3 regions of the Massilia sp. genome follow, and region 1 is predicted to be linked to each of the others. Evidence: predicted binding sites of a transcription regulator. Region 1 holds the regulator's gene; each other region holds the start of a gene.
The links. The regulator LexA, encoded in region 1, represses DNA repair genes until DNA is damaged. The targets are predictions, from matches to a motif close to ACTGTATNNNNATACAGT.

Region 1 (10,631 bases):
CGCTCCTGCCCGAGGTCGAGCAGCACGAAACTCCAGAGCGCCACCGCGGCGCAGGCCGCGATGGCCGGCCAGAGGAGCAAGAGGGCCACGTGCCGGCGCATGAAGGTCCACAGCGGACGCAGGGCGTCGATCGCCCGGAGACCGGTCGCGGTTCCAGACGGCATTGCCTTGTCGGGTCGAGGATTCACGGCGCATGCACGGAGACGGCGGCAAGCCAGTATAACCCCGTGACATCATGCGCCGGCCTGGGGCTGCGCATCGGTGCGGGGCGAAGCAGCCAGTCGCAGGGTAGAACGGGCACGCGGACGCGCCGCTGTTGTATTTTCAGCAAATCAAATTCGATAAATTTATTGGGCAAGGCATCACAAAACCGTAATATCCCAGAAGAAATGAACGTTAACAATAGTTAATTATGTTCCGTCCGCCTTCCCCTACTCGGAGCTTGCCCATGATCGCTCGTCGTTCCATCGCTCTCGCCGCAGTCATGTCGTGTTGCGCCAGCCAGGCGAACGCGGGGCCGCTGTCCGCCACCGACATGCTGCAGCACTTCAACGTCGTCGTCAGCGGTAACCTGAACTCGACCTCGCACGTCGATGGCCGTACCTATGTCGGCGGCAATGTGAGCGGTGGCGAGTATGTGCAGCATCCAGGCAGGACGGCCCCGTCGAACTATGCCGGCCTGACCGTTGGCGGCAATGCCGGCGGCAACGTGAAAGTGAACGGCCTGGGTGCCGTCGTCGGCGGCAATGCCAGCGGCGTCAACGTCAACGCCGGCGAAAGCCATGTCGGCGGTACGGCATCGCACTCCAGCTTCAACGGCAACGTCTGGGTCGCCGGCGCCGCTTCCAACGTGAACTTCGGCCAGAAGATCCACGCCGCCAGCTACAGCGGCATCAACCTGAACGGCAAGGTGCTGGACGCGCCCACCGGCACCATGGACAGCACGCTGGCGGCGTCGGCCTCCACCGATTTCTCGTCGGTGCTGGGCAGCCTGTCCACGCAATTGTCGGCACTGCAAGCCACCGCCGGGACCTCTGTCCTGTTCAGCAACAACGACCAGCGGGTCACCTTCTTCGGCACCGCGGTCGACGGCCTGCTGGTGTTCGACCTGACCGCGCTCGACAGCAAGATTTTCTCGTCGACGACGACCGACCTCAGTTTCAGGCTGAACGGCGCCAGTACGGTCATTTTCAATACGGACGACAAGACGCTCAATCTCAGCGCGAACTTCGACGAGGCGCGAAGCCTGGGCAGTTCGCTGATCTGGAATTTCGCAGGCGCCCAAAGCGTGACCGTCGGCCGCAGCTTCGGCGGCCAGGTGCTGGTGGCGGACGGCACGTTCAGCAACACCGGCGGCACCAACGTCGAAGGCGGCGTGTACGCCAAAAACCTGAATCAGTATGGCGAGATCCACGCGCAGGCATTCACCGGATCGCTTCCTTCGACAGCGCAGGAGGGGGAATCGGTGGCGGTGCCGGAACCGGCCAGCCTGGCACTGCTGCTGACCGGCGTCGGAATGATCGGCTTCGTGGGCCGGCGGCGCAGGACCCACTGACGACGATGGCAGGCGCTGCTGCCCGAGCGCCCGGCACACATGACAACACGCCAGTCGGCCAAGCCGGCTGGCGTTCTCTTTTGGCGCTGTCACCGTTCGCTATGGATGACTCCGATCGCGATGCGCAGCAATTGCTCCGCCGTCGTGATACGTCCTGCATCGAGCGCCCGGCGCCATCCAAGATAGTTCGGCAGGTAGCGCGAAGCGACACCGCGGAAGCGGCTCAACCATTGCCGGAAGCGCTGGTGATAGGCGTTCACGTTCTGGACGTGGACGGCGCCGGCAAGGCCACGGCGTACCCGTACCCCGGCGCGCAGGTTCACCGCCTCGTGCGCAATGCCATGCTTGCGGGCGAAACTGCGATAGGCGCCATGCCCGTCGCTGACCAGGAGCACCTGCCGCTCGAGCCTGGGCAGCAGGTGGCGCTCCAGCTGCGCGGCCGTCAAGGCGCCGCGGCCGACCACGGCATCGACGGTCTGGCCACTGCGGTCGCGCGCGACCAGAATGCAGTCGAGCTCGCGTGAGATGCCGCGCTTGCCTGCGCGTCCGCCGCGCCGGCGTGCCGGGCGGTCCAGCTTGCGCGCGCCCTTTTGCGATTCCAGCACGAACATTTCGTCGACCTCGGCAATGCCGCCCAGGCGCCGTGGCTGATCCTGCTCCGGGCCTTTGAGGAAGCAATGGCGCCAGCGAAAGGCTGTGTTGCGGTGCACCCCGACTTTCTTGGCAGCGGCGCGTACCGACGTCGAATCGATCACGGTGCCCAGGTAGTCGAGCCATTTTTCGCGCAGCCGCAGCCGCGCCAGCGGTGTGCCGCTCAGATCGTTATAGGTGCGGCCGCAGGCGCGGCAGCGGTAGCGCTGCAGGCCGTTGGCTTGCCCATGCCGGTAGTAACGCTCGCAGGCGCAACTGGGGCAACGGCGCCGCATTGCACCGATTTGGCCGATGAGGGCAATCACCTGGTCCAGCCCGGCAGCGGGATGCAGGGCGGCCAGTGTTTGCAGGCGCTGGGGCAGGTTCAGTGCAGGGAGTCTGGCAAACCACTTCTTGAAATGCGGTGCGCGCATGGTCGTTCCCGTCTGTGGTGACAAGCGTTTGACCATGCAGCAGCTCAGCAGTTCGGCGCTCATCCATAGTGAAGGATGACAGCGCCTCTCTTTTTGGTACTGCCGCCATCAAGAAAAAACGGATTCACCTTGCGGTGAATCCGTTCAGTCTTGCCGAGGGGCCGCCCGATCGTCGGGCGGCCACCGCCTTACATGATGTGGGTGCCGATCCACCAGGCGATCGCCGCCATGAAGGCCGATGCCGGGATGGTGAAGACCCAGGCCCAGACGATGTTGCCGGCCACGCCCCAACGCACCGCCGACATCTTCTGCGAGGCCCCCACGCCGACGATCGCGCCGGTGATGGTATGGGTGGTCGAGACCGGGATGCCGAAGTAGCTCGACATCAGGAGGGTCATGGCGCCGCCGGTTTCCGCGCAGAAGCCGCCGACCGGCTTGAGCTTGGTGATCTTCTGGCCCATGGTCTTGACGATGCGCCAGCCGCCGAACAGCGTGCCGAAGGCGATCGCCGCGTAGCAGGAAATGATGACCCAGGCCGGCGGATGGGTGGCGGTGGCGCTGACGGTGCCCGCGGCGATCAGGAGCATCCAGATGATGCCCATGGTCTTCTGCGCATCGTTGCCGCCGTGGCCCAGCGAATAGGCTGCGGCCGACGCCAGCTGCAGGCGGCGGAACCAGGTGTCGACCTTGCGCGGCGTCGATTTCACGAAGGTCCAGGACACGATCAGCATGATGATCGTCCCGAGGGCGAAGCCCAGCAGCGGCGCCACCACGATGAAGGCCACGGTCTTGAGCAGGCCGCCGGCGATCAGGGAACCGGTGCCCGCCTTGGCCACCGCCGCGCCCACCAGGCCGCCGATCAGCGCGTGGGAGGACGAGGACGGGATGCCGTAGTACCAGGTGATGATGTTCCAGGTGATCGCGCCGACCAGCGCGCCGAAGATCACATAGTGGTCGACCACGTGCGGGTCGATGGTGCCCTTGCCGATGGTTTGCGCGACCTTCATGTTGACCACGAAGATCGCGATGAAGTTGAAGAAGGCGGCCATCGCCACCGCGTGCTGGGGCTTGAGCACGCCGGTCGATACCACGGTGGCGATCGAGTTCGCCGAATCGTGGAAGCCGTTCATGAAGTCGAACACCAGTGCCAGCAGCACCAGGAAGCCCAGCACGTAAATGCTGATGTTAATAGTTTCCATGTTTATTCTTGTTGTGCGTGTGCGCTTTGAACCTTACGCGTTTTCGACGATGATGCCTTCGACGATGTTGGCCACGTCTTCGCAGCGGTCGGTCACGGTTTCGAGAATCTCGTAGATGGCCTTCATCTTGATCAGGTTGCGCACGTCCGGTTCGTCGCGGAACAGCTTGGACATGGCGGCGCGCATCACGTGGTCGGCGTCGGACTCGAAGCGGTCGATCTCCTCGCAGATGGCGACGATCTTCTGGGCGTTGCCCATGTCGTGCAGCAGGGAGACGGCCTCCTGCACCTTCTTGCACGCCGACAGGCACAGTTCCGCCAGGCGCGCGGCTTCCGGGGTCACGGCGTGCAGGTCGTACAGCGACACCGTCTGGGCCGCATCTTCCATCATGTCGAGGATGTCGTCCATGCTGGTGATCAGCTTGTGGATGTCATCGCGGTCGAGCGGGGTGATGAAGGTCTTGTGCAGCAGGTCGACGCATTCGTAGGTGATCTTGTCCGCCTGTTTTTCGATGCTCTCCACGGCGTGGGTGCGGTTTTCCAGGTCGTCGAAGCTGGTCATCAGACCAACCATTTCTTGCGCACCCTTCACGCACAGGGCGGCGTGCTGGTTGAACAGGTCAAAAAACTTGCCCTCCTGGGGCATCAGGCGTCCGAACATATTATTCTCCGTTGTGAATCTCTAGGGACATCGATACCGCCGCCACGGCTGGCGGCGGCTGAGTGTTTACTTCTGATATCGGCTTAGTCGCCCTGGTAGATGGCGAGGTTGCCGCTGTAGTTGCCGAACTTGGTGTAGGAGCCGATCCAGGTAAGGCGAATCGCCCCGATCGGGCCATTACGCTGCTTACCGATGATGATCTCGGCGGTTCCTTTATCCGGCGAGTCGGGGTTGTAGACCTCGTCGCGATACAGGAAGATGATCACGTCCGCATCCTGTTCGATAGCGCCGGATTCGCGCAGGTCGGACATGACGGGACGTTTGTTGGGCCGCTGTTCCAGCGAGCGGTTCAGCTGGGACAGGGCGATGACGGGGCAATGCAGCTCTTTCGCCAGGCCTTTCAGGCTACGCGAGATCTCGGAGATCTCGGCCGCGCGGTTGTCGCCCGGCTGGCTGCCCTGCATCAGCTGCAGGTAGTCGACGATGATCAGGCCCAGCTTGCCGCACTGGCGCGCCAGGCGTCGTGCCCGTGCGCGCATCTCGATCGGATTGAGCGCCGGCGTTTCGTCGATGTAGAGCTGGGCGTCATTCATTTTCTGAATGGCGTGCGTCAGGCGCGGCCAGTCTTCGTCGTTCAGGCGGCCGGTACGCAGGCGGTGCTGGTCGAGCTGGCCCACCGAGCCGAGCATACGCATGGCCAGCTGGGCGCCGCCCATCTCCATCGAGAACACAGCCACCGGCAGGCCGGCTTCGATCGCGACGTTCTCGCCGATGTTGACCGAGAACGCGGTCTTGCCCATCGACGGACGGCCGGCCACGATGACCAGGTCGCCCGGCTGCAGGCCAGAGGTCATGCGGTCGAGGTCGATGAAGCCGGTCGGCACGCCGGTGATCTCGCCCTGGTTCTCGCGCGAGTACAGCTCGTCGATACGCTCGACCACCTGGGTGAGCAGCGGCTGGATCGGGTTCCACCCCTGCTGGCCGCGGGCGCCGGTTTCGGCGATGGCGAAGATCTTCGATTCGGCCTCGTCGAGCATCTGCTTGACTTCCTTGCCCTGCGGGTTGAAGGCGTTGCCCGAGATTTCGTCGGCGACGGTGATCAGGTTGCGCAGGATGCCGCGGTCACGCACGATCTCGGCGTAGCGGCGGATGTTGGCCGCCGACGGCGTGTTCTGCGCCATCGCGTTCAGGTACTGCAGGCCGCCCACCTCCTCGGCCTTGCCCAGCATGTTGCAGGCTTCGTAGACCGTGATCACGTCCGCCGGCTTGCCGGCGTTGATCAGGCGGACCATCTGCTCGAAGATGATGCGGTGGTCGTAGCGGTAGAAATCCTCTGCGTGCATGAAGTCGGCAATGCGGTCCCAGGCCGCGTTATCGCGCAGGAGACCGCCGATGACGGACTGCTCTGCTTCGATGGAATGCGGCGGGATGCGCAGGGAATCGACTTGCGGATCGGATGGGGAATTCATGGCGGGCATTATACCGTTTCCGGTCACACGGCTGAAATAATTGGCGAGTTTCCGGAGATAAAAAAAGCCGGGCGAACCCGGCTTTTTCATTTATACAACAGCAGCTTAGGCGGCTTCGCCAACCACAGCGATGGTGATTTCCGAGACGACGTCGGTGTGCAGAGCGACGGCAACCGGGAATTCGCCGGTGGTCTTCAGCGGGCCGGTCGGCATGCGAACCTGCGACTTTTCGACCGGGAAACCTTGCTTGCTCAGGGCTTCGGCGATGTCGAAGTTGGTGACCGAACCGAACAGACGGCCGTCCACGCCCGCCTTCTGGGCGATGGTGACGGTCATGCCGCTCAGCTTGTCGCCTTGCGCCTGGGCAGCCGACAGCTTTTCAGCTGCTGCTTTTTCCAGTTCGGCGCGCTTGGTTTCGAACTCGGCCACGGCGGCCTGGGTGGCGCGGCGTGCCATCTTTTGCGGGATCAGGAAGTTACGTGCGTAACCATCCTTGACTTTGACGACGTCGCCCAGGTTACCGACGTTGACGACTTTTTCGAGCAGGATAACTTGCATATTTATTCTCCAGGTATTCTGACTGACGTGCCGCTGTTTAAGCGTTGTGCAGGTCGGTGTACGGCAGCAGCGCGAGGTAGCGTGCGCGCTTGATGGCGGTGTCGACCTGGCGCTGGTAGTGCGCCTTGGTGCCGGTCAGGCGTGCCGGCATGATCTTGCCGTTTTCCTGGACGAAGTCCTTCAGGGTGTCGACGTCCTTGTAGTCCACTTGCTCAACGCCGGCGGCGGTGAAGCGGCAGAACTTCTTGCGCTTGAACAGCGGGTTCTGCTGTTTGCGCTTCATTTTTTCTTTAGCTTTGTTTTTGTCGAACTTTTTACCGAATGCCATTTCGAGGCTCCTGTATCTAATCTAAGTTGCGCCAACCTACTGTTAGGCGGCACTGAAATCAATGATGTGAAACACCAAGGCTTTGCTGTTGCGGTTTTTCCGTGCGAGGAATCCGTCGAAGCGGTAGGCTGCGCCGAGTTCGGCGCTTTCCAGCCTGCCCGAAATCTCGCCCGCGCCGAGCGCGGGGATTTCAAACGCGACCTGCCTTGCCACTCCGGCCTCGACCTGCTGCGAATCGTGCATCAGGATCGCGCCCACGATGGGGACGCCGGCCGGGGTGAAACGCAGGACGTCTCGCTCCGCGATTGTCGCGATGAGCTGGAACCGGTTCACTGCGCTTGACGAATTCCCGAGAAAAACTTAGGCGGCAGCGGCAGCGGCAGCGGCCGGGGCAGCAGCAGCTGCTTCCGCGCGGTGGCTCTTGGCTGCGTCTTCGCGCTGGACCGACTTCATCATCGGCGACGGTGCGGTTTCGGCCTTCTTCATCTTGACGGTCAGGTGACGCAGGACGGCATCATTGAACTTGAATGCGGTTTCCAGCTCGACCAGGGTCTCGTTGTCGCACTCGATGTTCATGCAGATGTAGTGAGCCTTCGGCAGCTTCTGGATCTGGTAAGCCATCTGGCGACGGCCCCAGTCTTCCACGCGATGGATGTTACCGCCGCGGCTGGTCACCGTGGTCTTGTAACGCTCGATCATCGCCGGAACTTGCTCGCTCTGGTCCGGGTGGACGATAAAAACGATTTCATAATGACGCATGCAACACTCCTTAAGGACGTTTAAACAAATGCCCACCTCGGCGTCAAGACGAGTGTGGGAAGGGAAAGCCTTCGATTATAGCCTGAAAAATCACCGGATGGGAACCCGGGCATGCCCCGGCGCCACGGATGCGCGGTGCTGCACAAATTTTTTACAGTTTTCCCGTGTTTGCCCTTGCGCATATCAGAATACTGTACAAAAATACAGTCTGCTCTTACAACTAGTGCCGTATAACACCCATGCTCAAGCTCACTGCAAGGCAAGAACAGATCCTTAACCTGATCAAGGAAGCGATCGAAAACACCGGCTTTCCGCCGACCCGCGCCGAAATCGCGGCCGAGCTGGGCTTCCGGTCGGCCAATGCCGCCGAGGAACACCTGCAGGCCCTGGCGCGCAAGGGCGCCATCGAGATTTCGCCGGGCACCTCGCGCGGCATCCGCCTGGTCGGCGCCTCGGTCGAGCAGATCCCGATGCCGCCGCCCAACCTCATGATGTCGCTGCCGCTGGTCGGCCGCGTCGCCGCCGGTTCGCCGATCCTGGCCCAGGAACACGTCGAAGCCACCTACTCCGTCGACGCCGCCATGTTCTCGGCGCGCCCCGACTTCCTGCTGAAGGTCAAGGGCTGGTCGATGCGCGATGCCGGCATCTGCGACGGCGACTTCCTGGCGGTCAAGAAGATCGACAGCGCCAAGAACGGCCAGATCGTCGTCGCCCGCCTGGGCGAGGAAGTGACCGTCAAGCGCTACCGCAAGACCGGCAACCTGGTCGAACTGCTGCCGGAGAATCCCGATTTCAAGGTGATCCAGGTGACGCCGGAAGACGAGTTTGCCCTGGAAGGCCTGGCTGTCGGCCTGATGCGCAGCTGGCATTGATTCGCCAAGCCGCCAGCGCGGCGGCTTACTGGATCTTCTTGTCCGCCCAGTGGGAATCCTTCTTGGCGGACTTCACCATCTGGTTGTGCTCGGTCACATAGGCGTCGGTCGCCGAGCGCCATGCGGCGTAGTCCGCCAGCACCAGCTTCGAACTCACCTTGGCTTCCTCGGTCAGGTTTTCCTGCAACTGCGCCAGGTGGGCATTCGATTTTTCGAGCTCTTCCTTGTTCATCAGCTTCCGGATGTCGCTCGGGACGCGCTGGGTCAGCGGCATCGCCGCGTTCAGGTTGGTGACGTACTTGTTGTAGCAGTCCTGCCAGGTCTGCACGGCCGCGCCGATGCGGTCGATGTCGGCATTCACCTTCGACATCGCCGGAATGCGCGGCGTGGCGCAACGGAACTCGCCCGACTTCAGGTCTTCGCCGTCGTAGCCCTTGATCCAGTAGTCGATGTCCTTGCGGCGCTTGACGCGCTGGTCGAGCAACTCGAGTGAGGCGATCGCGACCTTGTTGCCCTTGGCGGCGGCTTTCTTGAACAGATCGGTGGCCTTCGCTTCGTCGACCTCTCCCGCCTCGCCGTAGAAATACATCTGGCCCAGCGCCTGCTGGGCGGCCGGATTGCCGGCATTGGCCAGTTTGGTGTAGATCTTCAGCGCGCCCGCGTAGTCCTTCTTCTCGAACAGGGCGTTGGCGTCTTCGAGTTCGCCGGCAAAGGCGGCGCCGCACAGCAGCAGGGAGGCAAGGAACAGCTTGGTCTTCATGGGCAGGGAGATCAGGTGAAAAGAAATCCCATGATAGCGGCATGTGCCGCCCTGCTCAACCGCTGAAACAAAACGGCGCCAGTGGCGTCGTTTTGAAGGAGCGGCACTTTTTCCGTAGGGTGGGCGGCTCCACCTCGAAGGCCGGCATATCGACAACGTGACTGCCGCCCACGCGTTCAACGCTCCGAAGAACAGTGGCACGGCTAACCTGCTGTTTGAACGCGTGGGCGGCGTCCACGCGAGTGGCTGATCCAGCAATGCGGTGCAGCCCCCACCCTACGAAAAAAACGGCAACCCAAGGGTTGCCGTCATGCTCAGGCGTCGAGCGCCTGGCGGAAATCCGCCAGCAGGTCCGCGGTGTCCTCGATGCCCACCGAGACGCGGATCAGGGATTCGGCGATGCCCATGCTGGCGCGCCGCTCGGGGCCCATCTCGAAGAAGATCGTGTGCGCCACCGGGATCACCAGGGTACGGGTGTCGCCCAGGTTGCTGGCCGGGATGCCGAGCTTCAGGCGGTTCAGGTAGTCGAAGGGGTCGATATCCTCGCGCAGCTCGAAGCTCATCAGGGAGCCGCCGGCACGGAACAGCTCAGTGACGATGCCGTTCTGCGGATGCGAGGCCAGGCCCGGATAGTGGACGGCTGCCACGCGTTCATCACGCTCCAGCATCTGCGCCAGCGCCAGCGCGTTGGCGCAGGTACGTTCCATGCGCAGCGCCAGCGTCTCGGCGCCCACTGCGATGTGGTGGGCCGCTTCCGGCCCGAGCGCCGCCCCGAAGTCGCGCAAGGCCTTGGCACGCAACTGGGCCAGGCCCTGGTTAGCGGCCGGCTGCTTGCGGAAATTGGCCGCGATGTGCGGGTAGGCGCTCCAGTCGAACAGGCCGGTGTCGGTCAGGGCGCCGCCCAGGGCGATGCCGTGGCCGCCGATCGACTTTGTCAGCGAATTGACCACCAGGCCCGCCCCCACCGCCTTCGGGCGGAACAGCCAGGGCGTGGTCATGGTGTTGTCGACCACGTACAGGATGCCGCGCTCGCGGCACAGCTGGCCGATGCGCGCCAGGTCCGCCACCTGGGTGCGCGGGTTGGCGATGGTCTCCACGAACACCATGCGCGTTTCCGGCTTGAGCGCCGCTTCGACGTTCGCGGCAATGGTGGCATCGACGAAGTCGACCGCCACGCCCTGCCCCGCCACCGTCTGCCACAGGCTGTTGGTGTTCCCGAACAGGAAAGACGACGAAACGATGTGGTCGCCCGCGCGCAGCAGTCCCTGGAACAGCGCGCCGATGGCGGCCATGCCGGTGGCGAAGCAGATGCTGCCGACGCCGTCTTCCATCATCGTGATCTTGTCCTCGAGCGCGCCGACGGTCGGGTTGCCCTGGCGTCCGTAGCGGAAACCCGGCTCCTTGCCC
Region 2 (10,631 bases), on a different contig from region 1:
GCAGGCCGCGCCCGGCCGCATCGCGCGCGATCCCGGCGCCGTTGATGCCGCCGCCCACGACCAGCACGTCGCACTCGAGTAGGGTGTCCTCGCTCATCTCGTCTCCTGTACGCGGATCGGGCCCGCCTGGCCGGTCCAGTGTAGGCAGTCGGCAGTGGAGCATCTTTGCTTGTATCAATTATGCGGAGAATGCGTCGGCCGTGTGTAAAATCAGCACATGCACAACTCATCCAGCGCCGACGTGCGCGCCTGGGTCCGTATGCCTTCTGGAAAGCGCCTGGACCTGCTCAACCCGACCCCCTTCGACTGGGACGACGCCGACCTGGCGCTGGGCCTTGCACGCACCTACCGCTGGGGCGGACATTCGGCCTGGCCGCTGCCGCTGTCGGTGGCCCAGCACTCGCTCACCGTGATGCTGCTGCGGCGCGCCGCCGCGCCCCGGCCCACGCCCCTGCAGGAACTGCGCGAACTGCTGCACGACGCCGAGGAAGGCCTGCTCGGCTTCGATGCGATCTCGGTGATCAAGCCCTTCCTGGGCGAGGGCTTTCGCGCCCTGACCAGGCGCCTCGAGCAGATGGTGTTCCTGCGCTATGGCTTGCCGGCCTGGACCGAGAAAGAGCACAAGTTGCACAAGCAGGCCGACCGGCTGGCGGCGGCGAGCGAAGCGGTGCACGTGACCGGCTGGACGCCGGACGAAGTCAAGCGCACGCTGAAGATCCGTGCGGCGGTGCTGGAACAGGATCCGCTGGTGTCCTATTTCGGCTGCACGCCCTGGGAGCCGTGGCCGCCCGGCGTGGCCGCGGAACGCTTCCTGGCCGAGCTCGATCGCCTGAAACAGGCCAGCGCCGGCGCACGCCCCTGATTCGGCAACACCGGCTTATTACCCCACACTTCAACATTGCTGCGCGAAAACGTTGAGCAAGCTTGAGGAAACTCAAACTGTGAACGTAAGCATTTGATTTTATAGGAAGTTTTCCAATATCCACAAGAACTGTGGATAAAGATGTGGAAAAGCACTACTTGACAAGCCGAAAGTCCAGCAATGGTGCGGGTTTCAACAAATTGCCCGTTCCGCAGGCAAATTGAAAAACCCTAAAAATCAAGGACTTGCACACACCCCGCTTTCCTGCGGCGCGGGGGTCCGGGGCATATTCCTACAAAATCGACACACGGGGGATAAGTCCGTAACATGCGCCGATCGTCGCTTATTTCCAGGCGTTCCTGGCACGCTCGCGCACCAGCATGCGCACGCTGTCGGGCACCGGTTTACGCACCTGCTGCGTGTCCGCGCTGAGCCACACCGCCTCTTCGAAATGCTTGAGCATGGCCGGGGTGATAAAGCGCGAGCGGGAGGCGTAGACGTGGCGGTCGCCCATCTGGGCCTGCTGCTTGATGAAGAAGCGGTTCGGCACCACCAGGTGCAGGTGTTCGCGGGCGCGCGTCATCGCCACGTAGAGCAGGCGCCGCTCTTCCTCGATGTCGTCGTTGTTCCCGGTACTCATGTCGGACGGAATGCAGCCGTCCACCACGTTCAGCAGCGTCACCGCCTTCCACTCCTGCCCCTTGGCGGAATGGATGGTCGACAGGATCAGGTAGTCTTCGTCGAGCAAGGGCGCGCCGGCACGGTCGCTGGTGGCCTCCGGCGGGTCGAGCGTGATCTCGGCCAGGAAGCTTTCGCGGGTGCCGTGACCGGCCGCAAGCTGCGCCAGTTGCTCGACGTCGGCGGCACGCACCTGGGCGTCGTCGTAGCGGCGCTCGAGCATCGGCAGGTACCACTGCTTGACCAGTTCGATGTCGGCCGGCCAGCGCAAACCGGGCGTGCGAAGGCACCGGTACAAGGCGCCGAAGGCCGCCCAGTCGTCCTGGCTTTTGCCCGGCGCCGCGAAAGCCTCCACGGCTGCCACCGGGTCGGTGGACGCGTCCACCGCGTCCAGCAGGCGGGTGGCGGTGGCCGGACCGATGCCCGGGATCAGCTGGGCCACGCGGAAGCCCGCCATGCGCCCGTTCGGGTTCTGGGCGAAGCGCAGCACCGCCAGCACGTCCTTGATGTGGGCCGCTTCCAGGAACTTGAGGCCGCCGAACTTCACGAAGGGGATGTTGCGCCGCATCAGCTCCAGCTCCAGCGCGGCGCTGTGGCTGGCCGCACGGAACAGCACAGCCTGCGACTTCAGGGCGATGCCCGCTTCGCGGTGTTCCAGGATGCGGCGGCAGGCCCAGCGCGCCTGCTCGGCCTCGTCCGGAATCAGGACCAGTTGCGGCTTCAGGCTCGAGGCCTTGTCGGTCCATAGCGTCTTGGCATGGCGCTCGCGGGCCGCGGCGATGACGGCGTTGGACGCGTCCAGGATGGGCTGGGTCGAGCGGTAGTTGCGCTCCAGCGTAATGACGTGGGCGCTCTGCGAGAACTGCTTCGGAAAGTCGAGGATGTTGCGCACCGTGGCGCCGCGGAAGGCATAGATAGCCTGGGCGTCGTCGCCGACCACCATCACGCCCGCGCCGGAGGGCTTCATGCCGGTGATGATCGCCGCCTGCAGGCGGTTGGTGTCCTGGTATTCGTCCACCAGCACGTGATCGAACCGGGCGCCCAGTTCAGGGCCCAGTTCCGGGTCGCTCGCCATCTCGGACCAGAACAGCAGCAGGTCGTCGTAATCGAGCACGTTCTGCTCCTGCTTGGCGTCGACGTAGGCGCCGAACAGGGTCTTGAGCTGCCCTTCCCACTCGCTGCACCAGGGGAAGGTGGACTGCAGCACGGCCGCCAGGGGCTCGCGACTGTTCACCACCCGCGAATAGATCGACAGGCAGGTGCCCTTCAAGGGGAAGCGCTTTTCCGTGGTCGACAGGCCGATCTCGTGGCGCACCAGTCCCATCAGGTCCTCGGAGTCGCCGCGGTCATGGATGGTGAAGGATTCGTCCAGGCCGATGCGGCCGGCGTATTCGCGCAGCAGGCGCGCGCCGATCGCGTGGAAGGTGCCGGCCCAGGGCAGGGTCAGCTGGGCAGCATTGGCGCTGCCGCCCTTGCCGAGCAGCCGCTGCAGCACGCCGCTGGCGCGCTGGCTCATCTCCCCGGCAGCGCGCCGCGAAAAGGTCAGCAGCAGGATGCGCTGGGGATCGGTGCCCGACTGGATCAGGCGCGCGACACGGTGCGCCAGGGTATTGGTCTTGCCCGAGCCGGCCCCGGCCACCACCAGCAGCGGCCGCACGCTGGCGGCGCCGATGTCGTGCTCGACCGCGGCGCGCTGTTCGGCATTCAAGCCGGAAAAGGGATCGTCGGCGGCAGGCTGTTGGAGGACGGCGGACATGAGATGGACGGAAGGGAAAATGCCGTACTGTACATTTATCCAGTTCTCTTGCGCAAGCATGAAAACTGCCGTCGTCAAGCCCGCGCACGATTGGCAGGGCAGTCTTGCCTGGCATCAGGTCAAGGCTTACATGCAGAAGAGATGCTAAGTAGTTAATAATTAAAAAGTTTTCCTGATATCCACAAAGTCTGTGAATAACTATGTGGAAAAGCGGGGGCTTGACACGCCGAACGCGGCCATCCGTGCGGCTTTCAACAATTTGCCTATTGGGAAGGCAATCGCGATAGCCCCTTAAATCAAGGGTTTACACGCAGCTGTCGCGCAGGGGCACGGCGTCGCACAAAATTATTTTAAGGTAATTTTGTGTATAAACCCGATCTTTGCGTATCTTGCATTCACCTCGGATACGCGCGTTCCAGCGCTGCGCCACCTCGCGTGCGCGCCGCCTACAATGGCCGCGCACCCCAACCACTGCGAGGACGCCATGAGCATGCAACCCGAACCCGACCTGAACCCCGGTGACGAAGCCGACCCCGGTACGCCCGGCGCCGGCGAAGACGTCTGCGAAGCCTGCGCCGGCAGCGGCAAGCTGTCCGATGGCCGGCCCTGCTCCAACTGCGGCGGCAGCGGCAAGGTGATGCGGGGCATTGGCGGCGGCTGAGCGCCCGCCCTGCGTGGACAGGCCGGCGCGCCCCGCGATGATCCGGAAATGAGCGCTGCGCCCCCCGCCACCGGTTCCGATCCTGGCCGTTCCCGTCCCGCCTCGCCGGCGGACCTGTTCGTCTCCTTCACCGTCCTTGCCCTGCAAGGCTTCGGCGGGGTGCTGGCGGTGGTGCAGCGCGAACTCGTCGAGCGCAAGCGCTGGCTGACGCAGGAAGAATTCGTCGAGGACTGGGCGGTGGCGCAGATCATGCCGGGGCCGAACGTCGTCAACCTCTCGATCATGATCGGCGCCCGCTGGTTCGGGCTGGCCGGGGCGGTGGCCGCGGCTGCCGGCCTGCTCGCCCTGCCGCTGCTGCTGGTACTGGCGCTGGCGGCCTTCCATGCGCGGTATGCGGGCCACCCGGCGGTGGCCGGCGCGCTGCGCGGGATGGCGGCGGTGTCCGCCGGCCTGATCGCCGCCACCGGCCTGAAGCTCGCGAGCGCGCTGGCACGCAACCCGGTGCCGCTCCCCTGGGCGGCCGGCATCGCCGCGGCCACCTTCGTGCTGCTGGCCTGGCTGCGCGTGCCGCTCGCCTGGGTGCTGCCCGCATTGGGCGCGCTCGGCTGCGCGCTGGCCTGGCGGAAGCTGCGATGACGGCGGCGCCGCTCGTGCTGGAATGGCGCGACTGGCTCAGCCTGTTCGTCCATTTCCTGATGCTGTCGCTGATGCAGTTCGGCGGCGCGATTTCCGTCAGCGCCGACATGCAGCGCTTCCTGGTCGACGACAAGGGCTGGCTGGCGCAATCCCAGTTCAGCGATGCGATCGCGCTGGCGCAGGCGGCGCCGGGGCCGAACGTGCTGTTCGTCGCGCTGATGGGCTGGCACCTGGGCATGAACACCGGCAGTCTCGGTGCCGCCCTGGCCGGCGTGGGGCTGGCCATGGCCGGCATCCTGCTGCCCTCTTCCATCCTGAATTACCAGATCGCACAGTGGGGACACCGCAACCGCGAGCTGCGCGCGGTGCGCGCCTTCCGCCTGGGGCTGGCGCCGGTCGTGATCGGCATGCTGCTGGCCACCAGCTGGCTGCTCGCCGGCGCCGGTTCGCAGCGCAGCAGCTGGCCGCTCTGGCTGCTGGCCGGGGCCAGCTGCCTGGTCATCTGGCGCACCCGCCTGCACCTGTTGTGGCTGCTGGGCGCCGGCGCCCTGCTCGGCGCGCTCGGATTCGTCTGACTGGCACGCTGCGGCGCCACAGGGCATACTTGCGGAATCGACCACTCATCCAGCGAACCCATGCTCGAACTTCTCAGCGAACATGCCTGCTTCGGCGGCGTCCAGCGTTTCTACCGCTTCGATTCGGCCGCGATCGGCCTGCCGATGCGCTTTTCCGTCTACCTGCCGCCCGGCGCCGAAGGCAAGCGCCTGCCGCAGGATGGCCTGCCCGTGCTGTTCTACCTGGCCGGCCTGACCTGCACCGAAGAGACCTTCATGATCAAGGCCGGCGCCCAGCGCGTGGCCGCGCAGGAAGGCCTGATCCTGGTCACGCCCGACACCAGCCCGCGCGGCGCCGGCGCGCCCGGCGAAACCGACAGCTGGGACTTCGGCGCCGGCGCCGGCTTCTACGTCGACGCTACCGAAGCGCCATGGTCGCGGCATTACCGCATGTACAGCCACATCCTGGAACTGCGCGAGCTGGTGCTGGCCCAGTTGCCGGCCGAACCGGCGCGGGTGGGCATCTTCGGGCACTCGATGGGCGGCCATGGCGCGCTCATGATGGCGCTGCGCAACCCGACCCTGTTCCGTTCGGTATCGGCCTTCGCGCCGATCGCGGCGCCGATGCGCTGCCCGTGGGGCCAGAAGGCCTTCGGCGGCTACCTGGGAAGCGACCAGCAAGCCTGGCGCCAGTACGACGCGAGCGAATTGATGGCCGCGATGGACACGGCGCCCTTCCCGGGCGGAATTCTCATCGACCAGGGACTGGCCGACAAATTCCTGGCCGAGCAGCTGTATCCGGACGCCTTCGAGGAAGCCTGCGCGCGCGCCGGCCAGCCCTTGAGCCTGCGCCGGCATGAGGGCTACGACCACGGTTATTACTTCATCTCGACTTTTGTGGAGGACCACCTGCGCTTCCACCGCAGGCTGCTGGGCTGAAGCCCGGGCGGACACGCCTGCGCCCGCTTGAAAACCACCTGCCTCCATCCTATAAAGACATTGCCGGCACCCACCGGCACTCTCAGTCTTTATCCATGGAGGCCATCATGAATCTCATTAGACGAGGCAATAGCCCGCTCCCGGCCTACCGTCCGGGAGCCGTCGAGGACCAGTTCGGGCGCATGGTCGAGAGCATGTTCCAGGACTTCTTCGCCCCGCTCGCACAGGGCGGGCAATGGGCTGGCGAGGGCGCCGCGACGCCGCGCGTGGACGTCAGCGAAACCGAGAAAACCTACGAAATCCAGGCCGAACTTCCCGGCGTGAACAAGGAGGACGTCAAGGTGTCGGTCGACGGCCAGCGCATCACCATCGAGGCGGAATGCCGCTCGGCAAACGAACGCCGCGAGGGTGAAACCGTGGTGTATGCTGAACGCACCGCACGCAAATTCATGCGCAGCTTCGCCCTGCCCACCGAGGTCGACGACGGTTCGGCACAGGCAAAGCTGGAGAACGGCGTACTGCAGCTGAGCCTGCCCAAAAAGCAGGGCACTGAAGCACGCCGCCTGACCATCCAGTAAGCGCCCGGCCGTAAGGCGGCGCCGTTCATGGTCCGCGTACCGCGTTGCGGCGCCCTGCCGCGGCGCGGCGCGGCCGTTTTGCGTTCCACCATGGCTCGTTTCGTTCTATGCGCTTCACCATGCCGGACACCGAAGGCTATCGAGACCGCACCCACGCCGGCCGCCAGCTGGCGCTCGGCCTGCGGCACCTCGCCGGCCAGCTTGAGCCGATCGTGCTCGGCCTGCCGCGCGGCGGCGTGCCGGTGGCCTTCGCGGTGGCCCGGGCCCTCGGCGCGGAACTCGATGTGCTCCTGGTGCGCAAGCTGGGCATGCCTGGGAACGAGGAATACGCCATGGGCGCGATCGGCAGCGGCGGCGTACGCGTGCTGCAGCCGGGCGTGCCAGGCCTGCTGGGCGTGACGCAGGAACAGGTGGACCGCGTGGCCGCGCGCGAACTGGCCGAACTCGCGCGGCGCGACCGACTCTACCGGGGCGGCCGCCCGCCGCCGCGGCTCGCGGGCCGCTGCGTGATCCTGGTCGACGACGGCATCGCGACCGGGGCCAGCATGCTGGCCGCGGTCCAGGTCGCGCGCAAGCATCGGGTCGGCCACCTCGTGGTGGCGGCGCCGGTGGGCGCGCCCGACACCCTCGAACGGCTCGCACGCGAAGCCGACGAAGTCGTCTGCCCGCTTGCCCCGCCCCGCTTCCATGCGGTCGGCCAGTTCTACCGGTCGTTCGGGCAGACGGAGGACGAAGAAGTACAGGACCTGCTGGCACAGGCATGGGCGGCACCCGCCGCGCCGGATGCCGGACCGCAGGGGAACAAGGACAACAGAAAGGAGCGGACATGAAACCAATTCCAACCGAGACGGCAACCGATGTGGGCAGCGTGGGCAAATGGCTGGGTGCAGCGGCGGCCGGCGCGCTGCTGATGTACCTGCTCGATCCCGAACGCGGTTCCACGCGCCGTTCGCGCGCACTGTCCGCGGTGCGCGCCGCCGGCGCCCGTACCGGGGCGACGGTCGACGGTGTCCTGCACAGCGCCGGCGACCGCCTGGTGGGACTGAAGGACAGCGCCGCCAGCGCCCTGTCGCGCGGCGCCGGCCGCGTGCAGGCCAAAGCGGCGCCGATGCTCGAACGCGCCCGCCACGGCGCCTTCGATGCGACCCAGCGCCTGGAAGACAGCGCCGAGCGCATCCGCGACCGCGCGAAAACCGCGAACGACTTCGGCAGCGCGCGTCCTGACGCATCCGACAGCGGCCGTTCGCCGGCGCGCCACGGCAACTACGGCAGCTACGAGTCGGCCCACGAGTATGGCGCCGAAAGCCGTGCACGTGGCGGGCTGTCGGACTGGCTGCGCGGCTCCCATGGCGGCGGCTTGCGCAGCAGCAGCGAAGACTATCGCAGCCGGGACCATGATGGCGCGCCGCACCCGGCCCTGGTGGGCGGCGGCATGCTGGGCCTGCTCAGCCTGATGCGCCGCTCTCCGACCGGGCTGCTGGTCGGACTGGCCGGCCTGGCCCTCCTGTGGCAAGGCACCCGGGACAAGACCTACCGCGTCAGCGACAACATGCCGGCCCGCCTGCCGCAGATGAAGCAGCAGGACGAGCAGGGCCAGGCGCCGATGATCCCGCCTGCCGAGCAGACCGGCAGCCGCTACCTGCACTGAGGCGAATCGGCCATGGCTGGCGTCACCGACCAGGACATCGGCGCCTTGCGTGCGGCGGCCAGGCCGCTTACGGGCAACGCGTCCGACTACGATGCGCTGCTCGACCTGGTGGGCGACGCGCGCTTCGTCCTGCTCGGCGAAGCCACCCACGGCAGCGCCGAGTTCTACGACGAGCGCGCGCGCATCACCCAACGCCTGATCGAGGAAAAGGGCTTCACGGCGGTGGCCGTCGAGGCCGACTGGCCCGATGCCTGGCGCGTCAACCGCTACGTGCGCGGCGAAGGCGCGGACGCCGATGGGCGCGCCGCCTTGTCCGGCTTCGAGCGCTTCCCTGCCTGGATGTGGCGCAATACCTCGGTGCTGGCCTTCGTGGAGTGGCTGCGCGAGCGCAACGACGCGAGCCCCCGCAACAAGGCGGGCTTCTACGGGCTCGACCTGTACAGCCTGTTCACCTCGATCCAGGAAGTACTGCGCTACCTGGAACAGGTCGACCCGGTCGCGGCCGAGGAAACCCGGCGCCGCTACGCCTGCTTCGATCATTACGGCGAGGACAGCCAGCACTATGGCTATGCCGCCAGCGTCGGCCTGTCCGAATCGTGCCAGAAGGGCGTGCACGCGGCGCTGCAGGATTTGCAGCAGCGCGCCTTCGACTACATGCAGGCCGACGGCGCCAGCGCCGAGGATGCCTTCTTCTACGCGCAACAGAACGCACGCCTGGTCAAGAACGCCGAAGAGTATTACCGCACCATGTTCCGCGGGCGCGTCTCGTCCTGGAACCTGCGCGACAGCCACATGGCCGAAACCCTCGACGCACTCGCGCGGCACCTGGGGCGCGAGGGCAAGCCGGCCAGGATCGTCGTGTGGGAACACAACTCGCACATCGGCGACGCGCGCGCGACCGAGATCGGCCGCCAGGGCGAATGGAACGTGGGCGAACTGGCACGCAAGTCCTATGGCCCCGATGCCTGCCTGATCGGTTTCACCACCTACGACGGCCGGGTCACGGCGGCCTCGGAATGGGACGGCCCCGCCGAGCACAAGCAGGTCCGGCCCGCCCTGCCCGGCAGCTACGAGCACCTGCTGCACAGGGTCGGCATGGAGCGCTTCTTCCTGCCGCTGCGCGAACCCGGCGCCGCGCGCGAGGTGCTGATGGAAGGGCGGCTGGAACGCGCCATCGGCGTGCTCTACCTGCCGCGCAGCGAGCGCCAGAGCCATTACTTCATGGCCCAGCTGGCGCGCCAGTTCGATGCGGTGATCCACATCGACCGTACCAGCGCGGTGACGCCGCTCGATGCGACTGGCGGCTGGCACTCGGACGAGCCGCCGGAGACGTATCCGCAGGGCTTGTGATATAGCGCCTAGGCTCACATTGTTGAACGGCCAGAGCAATCAATTTCACAGTTACCCCCAGCCCATCGCCCCGGCGAAGGCCGGGGCCCAGGTTTCGTAGCGTTGCGGTGCACGCATGATTGGGTTCCGGCCTTCGCCGGAACGACGTTGACGGCTTAACCGGTATAGCGCACGCTAACGAGCGGCACCGAGGCTCACCCCTCGAAGAACGCATACCCATTCCTGCCCTGCCCCTTGGCCATATACAACGCGCTGTCCGCCGCCGCCAGCAGCTGTTCCTGCGGCTGGCGCGGCTGCGACAAGGCCACGCCGACACTGGTCGAGGCCGCTACCGCCCCGGCGCTGGTGCGAAACGGCACCCGCATGCTCTCCACGATCTTCCCGGCGATGCGCTCGGCCTCGGTGCGCGTGCCGATTTCCTCGAGGATGACCACGAACTCGTCGCCCGACAGGCGCGCCGGGGTGTCGGTGGCGCGCACGCCAGCGGCGAGGCGGCGCGCGAACTCCTTCAACACCTCGTCGCCGACGCCGTGTCCGAAGGTATCGTTGATTCCCTTGAAGCGGTCGATGTCGAGGTAGGCCAGGGCCAGCGGCTTGCCGCTGCGGCGTGCGCGGTCGAGCGCATGGTGCAGGGTCTCGCCGAACATGCGGCGGTTGGCGATGCCGGTCAGGGTGTCCACCCGCGCCAGCTGCTGCAATTGCTCCTCGACTTCCTTCACATGGGTCATGTCGTGCACCAGCGCGTACACGCCGGCCACGCTGCCGTCCGGCTGCTGGTCGGGGATGTAGGTGGCCTGCAGGATGCGCGGCTCGCCGTGCACCGGAATGCGCACTTCGTGCGTCACCGCCTGCCCGCCGAAGGCCTGGTCCAGGTGCGGGGAGATGTCCGCCTCGGTTTCCGCGCCCAGCAGTTTTGCCACCGGCATCCCGACCAGCTCCTCGGGCGCGATGCCGAACCACTTTTCGTAA
Region 3 (10,631 bases), on a different contig from region 1:
CACGGCACGCTAGTGCATCAAGGCTTCCTTGCCGCCGATTCTTCCTTCGGCCACGCCACGCCGAACCAGGCGGCGCCCAGCGCCTTCTGCGCGTCGCTCGCCTTGTCCGCGGCCTTCAGCTTGGCCTTGCCCTTCGGCTGCTGCAGCGGGGTGAGCTGCTTTTCCACCAGTTCGTCGCGGCGGAACAGGTGCACCTTGAACGGTGCGGTCTTCAGCAGCGACATCTTGTCGCCGATGTCCTTGGCGGACACGCGCAGGCCGTTCACCGCCACCAGCGTATCGCCCGAGACCACACCGGCCTTCCATGCCGGGCTGTCGCGTTCGACGACGGTGACCAGCGCCGGGTCGCTGCCTTCGCGCAGGGTCCAGCCGGCCCACCATTCGGTCTTCTGCTCCTGGTCCTTCGGCACGTCGACCAGCTTCTGCAGGCCGACCTGGGCCAGCAGGGTGTCGAACGGGATCTCGGCGGTGCCGTCCACATACTGGGCCCACCAGCCGCTCCAGTCCTGGCCGCTGACGCTGCGCAGGGCCGCCAGCACGGCGGGGACGTCATAGCCGCCCTGGGCGGTCGAGTGCTTCTCGAACAGGATGCGGTGCATGTCCTCCAGCCCGCGCTTGCCGCCGGTCTGGCGGCGCAGTTCGATGTCCATCATCAGCGCCAGCAGCTGGCCCTTGGAGTAGATGTTGACCGAGGCGTTGCGCGCGCGCTCGCCGCCGACGGCGATCCACTCGTCGAAGCTGGCGTCGGCCGCGCTCTGCTGGAAGCGGCCCGGCTGGTGCAGGTAGTCGTCGATCAGCTTGGCGTAACCCTCGAGGAACTCCTCGCGCTTCTGCAGGCCGGCGCGCAGGACGATCAGCTCGTCGTAATAGGAGGTGTGGCCTTCGGCCACCCACAGCAGGCGGTTGTAGTTCTCGTTCTGGTAGTCGTAGGGAACCATCTCTTTCGGACGGTAGGCCTTGACGTTCCAGGTGTGATAGAACTCGTGCGCGGCGACGCGCAGGAAGTTCAGGTAGTCCTTGCGCGGGGCGAAGGTCCAGCGCGGCTTCTGGATGACGGTGGAGTTGGCATGCTCGGTGGCGCCGCCGACGCCGTCGGTGGCGTGGACGATGAACAGGTAGCGCTGGAACGGATACTGGTTGCCGTACATCTTCGCGGTCTCGACGACGATCTTCTTCAAGTCGGTCATCATCTGCTTGCCGTCGTGGTTGCCGCGGCCCCAGATCGCCAGTTCGATGGTACGGCCGGCCACCTTGTCGGTGTAGAACTCGTGGATGCCGGTCTCGATCGGCGCGTCGATCAGCACGTCGTAGTTCGGCGCCACGAAGCAGTGGTCGCATGCCCCGCTGTCCATGCCCGAACGCGACTTCCAGCCCTGCGGCACATCCAGCTTGACCGTGACCTTCTCCTGGCGGAAGGGCGCCGCGTAGACGAACACGCCGCTGGCGTCGAGATAGGCATGGGTGTCGTCGATGTGGCGGGTGCGCTCGCCCAGCAGGTTGGCATACAGCTCGTACTGCACCGTCACCGCGTCGCCCGGCTTGGTACGGACCTGCCAGGTGCCCTTGTCGGTCTTGGCGACCGCCAGCGGCTGGCCCTTGGCGTCGAAGGCCTTGAACAGGCGCACGCCGTTGGCGAGGTTCAGCATGTTGTAGCGGCCGGTGCGCCAGTTCGGCATCGAGACGTCGAGCGTGGTGCCGGCGGTGGCCGGGAAGGTGGCGCGCACTTCGGCCAGGTGCTGTGCCGCATCGGTAATGCGCAGCTGGTAATCGACGTCGGCGCGCGCGGTAGCGCTGGCGCCGAGCAGGATCAGGGGGAGGGCGTAGGCAAGGAAGGGTGGTTTCATGTCCGCGGTTGGTCTGGCTCTGCTTGAGCGCTAGTGGATATCCGCGGAAGTGTAGCTTAGCTCGCACCGGACGGACAGTGCATTCTCCTGTATGTACGGATCTTATCGCGAGATGCTTGTGACGACGGCGGCGGGTTCGGCGCGGCCGCCGACCAGGATCGCGCCGTCTTCCACCCGCGTCCGGATCAGGCAGGCCTGGCCGGTGGCATGTCCCTGATGCAGCACGATGCCGTGTCCGAGCAAGGCGGTGAGCGCGCCCGCCGCCACGCCGGTGGCGCTGTCTTCCAGCACCGGATCGAGATGGTTGAAGTTGCGGCCTTCGAAGCGGTCCGCATCAGGCCCGTCTCGCAGGTGGCACCAGGCGTAGATGCCGTTGATGCCGGCTTCCTTGCCCCAGGCCGTGACCGCCGCCAGGTCCGGCCGCAGGCCGTGCAGGGTGGCGGCGTCCGGCACTTCGACCAGCAGCTTTGGACTGCCCACCGAGGCGACGCGCGGCGGCGATACCGACACGAAGCCGGGCGCAGCGAGCAAGTGCTCCAGCAGGCCGGTTGCCAGCGCCGGCTGCGCCACTTCCTGCGCCTGCAGGCGAACGAAGCAGGCGCCGCCATCGCGCTGGAGTTCGAGCCGCTGGCCGCGCATCGCCGTCGTCACCGCCAGGATAGAGGCATCGGGATGGCGCGCGAACAGCACGTGCGCCACGGCCAGCGTCGCATGCAGGCAGAGCGGGCTGCGCATGTGCGGGTAATAGAAATCGACGACCTCGCCGTCGAGGAAGACGCAGGTGGTGTTGCGCGCTTGCGCCAGCGCGCGGCGTGCTTCCTCGTTCGCCTGGCCGCCCTCGATCACGAGGGCCGGGTTGCCGTCGCCGGCGTGTTCGCCAAAACAGCTCAGTGCATGAATCCGCATGCGTTTCTCCTTGTCGAGCGGCTCGTCTCGGTTATACTGTGTTTTTATACAGTATTGCCGGTTTGTCCAGCATTGTAGCTCCTTCCTTCCCCCTTTGCCGATGACCGATCCGTTCCCGCCGCCACCACAGGTTTTGCCTCCCTATGCGGAGCTATTCTGCCTGTCGAATTTCTCCTTCCTCGAAGGAGCCTCTCATGCGGAGGAACTGGTGGCGCGCGCGGTCCAACTCGATTATTTCGCGCTGGCGCTGACCGACGAATGTTCATTGGCCGGCGTGGTGCGCGCCCATGCCGAGGCGAAGAAGGCCGGCCTGCACCTGGTGATCGGCGCCCACTTCCACCTGAAGAACGCGGACGGCAGCCCGGCGCTGTCGCTGGTGCTGCTGGCCAAGAACCGCAACGGCTACGGCAACCTGTCGGAACTGATCACCCTGGGGCGCACCCGCAGCGCCAAGGGCACTTACTTCCTGACGCCGGACGACCTGGCCCGGCCTGCGCCGGAGTACGCGCACCTGAAGCACATGCCGGACTGCCTGGCGATCCTGTTGCCGCACTACCCCTCGCACGAGGCGGCGGGCGTCGACCGCCTGCACGGGCAGGCCGCCTGGATGGCGAGCACCTTCCCGGGGCGCGCCTGGCTCGGCCTGGTCCTGTTGCACCGCGCTTTTGATGAGCCGCACCGCGCGACGCTCGAAGAGGTGGGCTGGCAGCACGGCCTGCCGATCACGGCGCTCGGCCACGTGGTGATGCACGTGCGCTCCCGTAAACCCCTGCAGGACACGCTCACCGCCACCCGCCTCAAGAAGCCGGTGGCCGAATGCGGCTACGGCCTGGCCCAGAACGCCGAGCAGCACCTGCGTTCGCGCCTGCGCCTGGCCAACATCTATGGACGCGAGGCGCTGGCCGAGACGCTGCGCATCGCGCGCCTGTGCACTTTCTCGCTCGACGAACTGCGCTACGAATACCCGGACGAAGTGGTCCCTCCCGGCATGGATGCCAGCAGCTTCCTGCGCCAGGAAACCTATATCGGTGCGCACCGACGCTTCCGCGACGGCATTCCGGCCAAGGTGCAGGCCCAGATCGAGCACGAGCTGGAGCTGATCGCCGAGATGAAGTACGAACATTACTTCCTCACCGTCTACGACATCGTGCGCTTCGCGCGCTCGCAACACATCCTGTGCCAGGGGCGCGGCTCGGCCGCCAATTCCGCGGTGTGCTACTGCCTCGGCATCACCGAGGTCGACCCGGCGCGCGCCAGCCTGCTGTTCGAGCGCTTCATCTCCAAGGAGCGCAACGAGCCGCCCGACATCGACGTCGACTTCGAGCACCAGCGCCGCGAAGAAGTCATCCAGTACATCTATTCGAAATACGGGCGCGAGCGGGCGGCGCTGGCGGCGGTGGTGATCAGCTACCGTCCCAAGAGCGCGCTGCGCGACAGCGGGCGCGCGCTCGGCATCGACCTGGCCATCGTCGAGAAGGTGGCCAAGACCCACCACTGGTTCGACAGCCGCGCCGATTTGCTCGGGCGCCTGGCCGAGGCGGGACTGGACCCGGAGTCGCGCCTGGCGCAGCAGTGGGCGACGCTTGCCGACAAACTGCTGAACTTCCCGCGCCACCTGTCGCAGCACCCGGGCGGCTTCGTCATCGCGCGCGGCAAGCTGTCGCGCCTGGTGCCGATCGAGAACGCCACCATGCTTGACCGCAGCGTCATCCAGTGGGACAAGAACGACCTCGAAGAACTCGGCCTGATGAAGGTCGACGTGCTGGCGCTGGGCATGCTGTCGATGATGCGCCGCGGCCTGGAACTGGTGGGCCAGCGCTACGGCAACCTGTTCGAGATGCAGGACATCCCGGCCGACGACAAGGCCACCTACGACATGATCTGCGCGGCCGACACCGTGGGCGTGTTCCAGATCGAGTCGCGCGCCCAGATGAGCATGCTGCCGCGCATGCGCCCGCGCCGCTTCTACGACCTGGTGATCGAGGTGGCCGTGGTGCGTCCCGGCCCGATCCAGGGCGGCATGGTGCATCCTTATTTGCGGCGCCGGCAGGGCCTGGAGCCGATCCATTATCCGAGCCCCGAGATGAAAGTGGCGCTGGAGCGCACCCTGGGCGTGCCGATCTTCCAGGAGCAGGTGATGCAGGTGGCGATCCTCGGCGCCGGCTTCACGCCGGGGGAAGCGGACCAGCTGCGGCGCGCGATGGCGGCCTGGAAGCGCAAGGGCGGATTGGAGAAATACTACGACCGCATCGTGCGCGGCATGCTGGAGCGCGGCTACACGCTGGAGTTCGCGGAGGCGATCTTCAGCCAGATCCAGGGCTTCGGCGAATACGGCTTTCCCGAATCGCACGCGGCCAGCTTCGCGCTGCTGGCCTATGCCAGTTCCTGGCTCAAGTGCCACGAGCCGGCGGCGTTTCTCTGCGCGCTGCTCAACAGCCAGCCGATGGGTTTCTACAGCCCCTCGCAGCTGGTGCAGGATGCGCGCCGCCACGGCATCGAGGTGCGCCCTTGCGACGTCACCATCAGCGGCTGGGACTCGACCCTGGAAGAGTTCGACCCGGTCGACCGGTCGCGCCAGCCGGCGGTGCGCCTGGGCTTGTCGCTGCAGCGCGGGCTGAAGCAGGAAGTGGCCCTGCGTATCGAGATGGCGCGCGCGGTGCGTCCTTTCGAGAGCGTGGCCGACCTGGCGCGCCGCGCCCAGCTCGACCGGGGCGATTTGCAGGTGCTGGCCGGGGCCAATGCGCTGCGCTCGCTGGCCGGGAACCGGCGCGAGGCCCTGTGGCAGGCGGTGGGGGCAGTGCCCGACCGCGACCTGCTGCGCCCGACCACGCCGCAGGAGGAGCTGCCGCGGCTGGAGGCGCCGACCGAAGCCGACGAGATCGTGGGCGACTACCGCGCCCAGGGCCTCACCCTGGGCCGCCATCCGCTGGCGCTGCTGCGCGAAGCGCTGCTGGCCAAGCGCTTCGTGCCGGCCTCGCTTCTCGCCGACTATGCCGATGGCCAGCTGGCGCGCGCCTGCGGCCTGGTGACGGTGCGCCAGCGCCCCGGGACGGCCAAGGGCGTGCTGTTCATGACGCTCGAGGACGAGACCGGGAACATCAACGTGATCGTCTGGCCCACCCTGGTGGAGCAGCAACGGCGCGAGGTGCTCAATGCGCCGCTGCTCGGGGTATATGGGGTCTGGCAGAAGCAGGGGGAAGTGCGGCACCTGGTGGCCAAGCGGCTGGTGGACATGTCGCACCTGCTGGGCAAGCTGCGCGCGCCGAGCCGGGATTTTTGCTGAAGGCCCGTACGCTCGCTTACTGCCGAGTCGTTTTGCCGCCACAGCCAGGCCCATACGTGTGGGCCATCGGCGGCGTTTGGTGCTAGCTTCTCCGGCACAACCCGGCAAGCGGAGGTCGCATGAAACCGATCGTCAAGGCCCTGGCAACAGTCAGTGTTTGCGCCATCCTGTCTTCACCTTTGCAGGCAGGTGCCCAACAGATTACCTGGTCGATGAGCGGTATCGTCGACCAGGGCAGGGACGACCTGAACCTGTTCTTCGGTAGCCCAGGCGAGGTCGTATTCCTCAGCGGCCAAGCCTATACCATGTCGCTCACGGTCGATGCGGCGGATTTCGATTACATCCATTCGACGTCCAGGTTCACCGATTACTCGGGCGCCAGCGTCGGTTTGCAGGGCACGCTGACGATGAACGGGAAGACGCTCACGTGGACGACGCCAGCTTCGTCTTCTACCGTCTACCTGGAACTCGCGCCCGAGCTCTATTCCCCGGGCAACCGCCAAGCCATGAGCATGCGAACGGCAGCCCCCCGCGAGCCCGGTACCGGCGAGCGCAGCATCGTCGCCCGGCATGAAGCGGTCACCTTCGACTGGCCGCTGCTGGCAAGCACGAACCTGGAGCAGGAGATCAGCTTCCCCGAATTCATGCGCGGTGCGGTGTCCGCATCGCACTTCGAGGCCACCGGTATGGGGGCGGTGCCGGACCTGACGACCTGGTTCGTGGGGAGGACGACGAGTGCGGCCTGGACGGTGAGTGCGGTGCCGGAACCCGGGCAGGTCGGCATGCTGGCCGCCGGCCTGCTTGCCCTGAGCCTGGCGCGCCGCCGGCTCGCTGGCCGCTGCCGGCGACGGGCGCTCGCCTGACCGGCCCGGCATTGCCGCGCATGTGACAATGCGCGCATCTTCGACGCGCAGGTTTTCGCTAAGCTGGAGCCGACCCATCGACTCCGGAGACGACATGAAGCCTTCATACCAGGGACGGCTGCTGGCAGCGGCCCTCGTCCTGTACGGGTGCTGTGCCGGCACCCACGCGGCCGGCCCGACGCACGCGGCATTGCGCGCCGAACTATTGAAGATGGAAGCGGGCGACCAGGAGGTCCGCCAGCTCGCGGCCAAGGGGGACTTCAGCCGCTGGGTGGCCGTCGACGACGCCAACCGGGCGCGCCTGAAGCAGATCGTTGCGGCGTATGGCTGGCCGACCGTCGCGATGGTGGGCCAGGACGGGGCCACGGCCGCCTGGCTGATCGCCCAGCACGCCGACCGGGACCAGGCCTTCCAGCGCGAGGTGCTGGCCTTGATGGAACCCCTGGTGCGGCAAGGGCAGGCATCCGGCAAGGACTTCGCCTATCTGTACGACCGTACCCACTACCCGCAACGCTTCGGCACCCAGGGCAGCTGCGTCAGCAGGACCGAGTGGCAGCCTTTCGAGATCGAGGATATCGCCAGGGTCGACGAGCGTCGCAGCGCGGTCGGCCTGCCGCCGCTTGCCCGGTACGCGAGCTTGGTCAAGGAACACTGCGCCAGTCCCCACATGGCCTTGCACAGCGCTGCGCACCCGAAGCGGACAGTCGCCGTTCCCCGGCAGGCGACGAGCCTGGAGCCATGATGAAGCGGCGCGCGGAGCAACCGCAAGGGACGGCGTGGGTGGTGATGGGCGTGTGCGCCTGCGGCAAGAGCGAGATCGGCGCACGCCTGGCGCAGGCCCTGGATGCGCCCTTCATCGAGGGCGATCGCTTCCACCCGCCCGAGAACGTGGCGAAGATGTCGGCCGGGATCCCGCTCGACGACGAAGACCGGCGCGGCTGGCTGCAGGCATTGCGCGCCGAGATCGAGCGCGCATGGAAGACGGATCCGGTGGTCGTGCTGTCGTGCTCCGCGCTCAAGCGCGCCTACCGCGACGTGCTGCGCGGCGACGGTGGCAAGGGAAACGATGTGCGTTTCGTCCACCTGCATGGCGAGCGCGACCTCATCGCCCAGCGCATGGCCGCGCGCAGCAGCCACTTCATGCCGCTGTCGCTGCTCGACAGCCAATTGCGCACCCTCGAACCCCTGCAGCAGGACGAACGCGGCGTCACGCTCGACCTGCGCGAGCCGCCCGAACGGCTGGTGGAGCAGGCGCTGTCTTTCCCGTTCGCCTGAACCGTACCGGCACGGCGCGCTCGCCGCTCAAGCCGCCTGCTTGAGCCAGTCGCGTGGCGCCGCGCCCATCCGTGCGGCAAAGGCGCGGGTGAAGGTGGAGGGGCTGGTATAGCCTGTCCGGCTGCTGACGAGCTTGACCGGCATGCCCTGGCGCAGCAGCCGGGCGCCCACGGTCAGGCGCCAGCGCGTCAGGTATTCGCCCGGAGGCATGCCCAGCACCTCGCGGAAGTGCTCGGCGAATGCCGCGCGCGACATGCAGGCGACGCTGGCCAGGGACTGCAGGGTCCATGCTTGCTGGGGGCGCTCATGGATCGCCGCCAGCACGGGTGACAGCTGGCGGTCGGCCAGGCCGGCCAGCAGCCCGGGGGATAGCTTGCCGATATCGAGTTCGCGCCGGATCACCTGGATGAGCAGGACGTCGCACATGCGGTCCAGGATCAGTTCGCGGCCCGGCGCCGCGCCGGCCGCTTCCCCGAACAGCAGGTCGAGCGCGGCGCCCAGTCCCGCGATCTCGGACAGCGGCACGTGGAGGCAATCAAGCAGCACCCGCGCCAGCGGATTCGCGGCGCCGCCCTCGAACACGATGTCGGCACACAGCAGCGTGGCCGTATGCCCGTCCGGCACCTGCAGGCGGTGGCCGCTGCCGCGCGGGTAGAGCACCAGCGTGGGCTGGTCGGCACGCAGGACCGAACCGTCGTCGTGGACGAACTCGACGGGACCTTGTCGCACCAGGTGCAGGTGGCCGGAAACACCGTTCTCAAGAAACTGGTTGGCGTCGCAAAAGCTTCCATTGAAGAAAATGCGGGCATGGAAGGCGTGCCGCCCGAGGAGCACCGATAGTTTGTCCATATTTCATGTTTCCGGCAATTTCGTACGCAAAGCCGGGTATTTTGGATGATATGCAAAGTTTCCACATGGAAAAATTTAAGGGTTTCGCCGAAAATACAACGCCTTGGCGGCATCCCGCCCAATTCCCTCTATCCCTTGCTCTCATGAAGAACTTTCGCATCAAGCACGTCATTACGTCCGTGACGGGCGCCCTCATCGTCGTGACCTTGGCGGTTGGCAGCCTCGGTTATTACTCGACCCAGGGTGCGGTCGACCTGCTCGAGAACACTGCCCTGTATGCTGCGAAGCAGCAATTGATCTTGGCGACCATGGTCCATCGCATGGAAAGCAACCGCAGCCAGGTATTGCAGGCGCTCCAGCACAATCCGGAGAGCAAGTATGCGGTGATGCACGACCATCCACTGGCAAACCATTTCAATAACATTGCCAGCAACACGGCCGAACTGGAAAAGGAACGCGACGCCTTGCTGGCATCGCTGCGCCGTCCCGAAATCAAGGAAGAGGTGGCGCGCTGGCAGGACGCCAGCCAGGGCTTCGGCGTGCAGATGACCCGCGATGCCGTCCGCGCCCTCGAAGCCGGGGACTGGGACCTTGCACAATCCATCCTGATCAAGCAGATCAACCCGACCTACCTGAAGGGCCATGAAGCATACAAGCAACTGCAGGACGACATGAGTGCGCGCAACCTGCAGCAGAGCGAAGCGCTGCACGCCGAACTGCGCCAGCTGAATCTGCTGACGATCGGCGCCATCGTGCTGGCGGTTCTGCTCGCGGCGGCCGCCACGGTCTACCTGGTACGCGCCATCACCGGCCCGCTCGGCACTGCCGTCGGCCTGGCCCGGCGCGTCGCCGATGGCGACCTGGGCGCCCGTATCGAGGTCGACAGCCGCAACGAGTTCGGCCAGCTGCTCGCGGCACTGCGCGACATGAGCGCCAGCCTGGCCGGCATCGTCGGCGAAGTGCGCAGCGGCAGCGACGTCATCGCGACCGCCTCCAGCCAGATCGCCGCCGGCAACATGGACTTGTCCTCGCGTACCGAGCAGCAGGCCAGCGCCATCGAGGAAACCGCCGCCTCGGTGGAAGAACTGACCACGACCGTGCGCCAGAACGCCGACAACGCGCGCCAGGCCAATGACCTGGCCGCCGCGGCCTCCAACGTCGCCACCCGTGGCGGCGCGGTCGTGGCCGAAGTGGTGGACACGATGGGCGCGATCAACGATTCCGCGCGCAAGATCGTCGACATCATCGCGGTCATCGACGGCATCGCTTTCCAGACCAATATCCTGGCCCTGAACGCGGCCGTGGAAGCCGCGCGGGCGGGTGAGCAAGGCCGCGGCTTCGCGGTCGTCGCGTCCGAGGTGCGCAACCTGGCGCAGCGCTCGGCGAGCGCCGCCAAGGAGATCAAGGCATTGATCACCGACTCGGTGGACAAGGTGGACAGCGGCAGCCGCCTGGTCGGCCAGGCCGGCGCCACCATGGACGACATCGTGCAGAGCGTGCGCCGCGTGGCCGACATCATGGCGGAAATCACGGCCGCTACCAGCGAGCAGAGTGCCGGCATCGAGCAGATCCACCAGGCCATCAGCCAGATGGACCAGGTCACCCAGCAGA

Region 2: ACK4S9_RS19445 (ATP-dependent helicase) is a predicted target of LexA. The motif match lies at 3,323-3,340, and genes of this name have one in related genera.
Region 3: ACK4S9_RS04675 (error-prone DNA polymerase) is a predicted target of LexA. The motif match lies at 2,786-2,803, and genes of this name have one in related genera.

What each region holds. Positions count from the first base shown of each region.
Region 1 is NZ_JBKBOV010000030.1:12,195-22,825, reverse strand. It holds gene ACK4S9_RS15890 (EAL domain-containing protein) at 1-164, opposite strand, end outside; gene ACK4S9_RS15885 (collagen-binding domain-containing protein) at 449-1,555, shown strand; gene ACK4S9_RS15880 (IS1595 family transposase) at 1,645-2,619, opposite strand; gene ACK4S9_RS15875 (inorganic phosphate transporter) at 2,808-3,818, opposite strand; gene ACK4S9_RS15870 (DUF47 domain-containing protein) at 3,852-4,478, opposite strand; gene ACK4S9_RS15865 (replicative DNA helicase) at 4,562-5,947, opposite strand; gene rplI (50S ribosomal protein L9) at 6,053-6,505, opposite strand; gene rpsR (30S ribosomal protein S18) at 6,543-6,833, opposite strand; gene priB (primosomal replication protein N) at 6,876-7,166, opposite strand; gene rpsF (30S ribosomal protein S6) at 7,194-7,592, opposite strand; gene lexA (transcriptional repressor LexA) at 7,832-8,464, shown strand; gene ACK4S9_RS15835 (sel1 repeat family protein) at 8,490-9,224, opposite strand; gene ACK4S9_RS15830 (cystathionine gamma-synthase family protein) at 9,539-10,631, opposite strand, start outside.
Region 2 is NZ_JBKBOV010000045.1:19,800-30,430, reverse strand. It holds gene glpD (glycerol-3-phosphate dehydrogenase) at 1-97, opposite strand, end outside; gene ACK4S9_RS19450 (phosphohydrolase) at 218-862, shown strand; gene ACK4S9_RS19445 (ATP-dependent helicase) at 1,206-3,296, opposite strand; gene ACK4S9_RS19440 (hypothetical protein) at 3,781-3,957, shown strand; gene ACK4S9_RS19435 (chromate transporter) at 4,006-4,593, shown strand; gene ACK4S9_RS19430 (chromate transporter) at 4,590-5,168, shown strand; gene fghA (S-formylglutathione hydrolase) at 5,229-6,086, shown strand; gene ACK4S9_RS19420 (Hsp20/alpha crystallin family protein) at 6,194-6,664, shown strand; gene ACK4S9_RS19415 (phosphoribosyltransferase) at 6,784-7,494, shown strand; gene ACK4S9_RS19410 (hypothetical protein) at 7,491-8,312, shown strand; gene ACK4S9_RS19405 (erythromycin esterase family protein) at 8,325-9,662, shown strand; gene ACK4S9_RS19400 (diguanylate cyclase domain-containing protein) at 9,857-10,631, opposite strand, start outside.
Region 3 is NZ_JBKBOV010000005.1:107,065-117,695, forward strand. It holds gene ACK4S9_RS04665 (M61 family metallopeptidase) at 18-1,844, opposite strand; gene ACK4S9_RS04670 (PhzF family phenazine biosynthesis protein) at 1,947-2,750, opposite strand; gene ACK4S9_RS04675 (error-prone DNA polymerase) at 2,851-6,033, shown strand; gene ACK4S9_RS04680 (PEP-CTERM sorting domain-containing protein) at 6,153-6,896, shown strand; gene ACK4S9_RS04685 (DUF6624 domain-containing protein) at 6,991-7,638, shown strand; gene ACK4S9_RS04690 (gluconokinase) at 7,635-8,171, shown strand; gene ACK4S9_RS04695 (cupin domain-containing protein) at 8,199-9,020, opposite strand; gene ACK4S9_RS04700 (methyl-accepting chemotaxis protein) at 9,164-10,631, shown strand, end outside.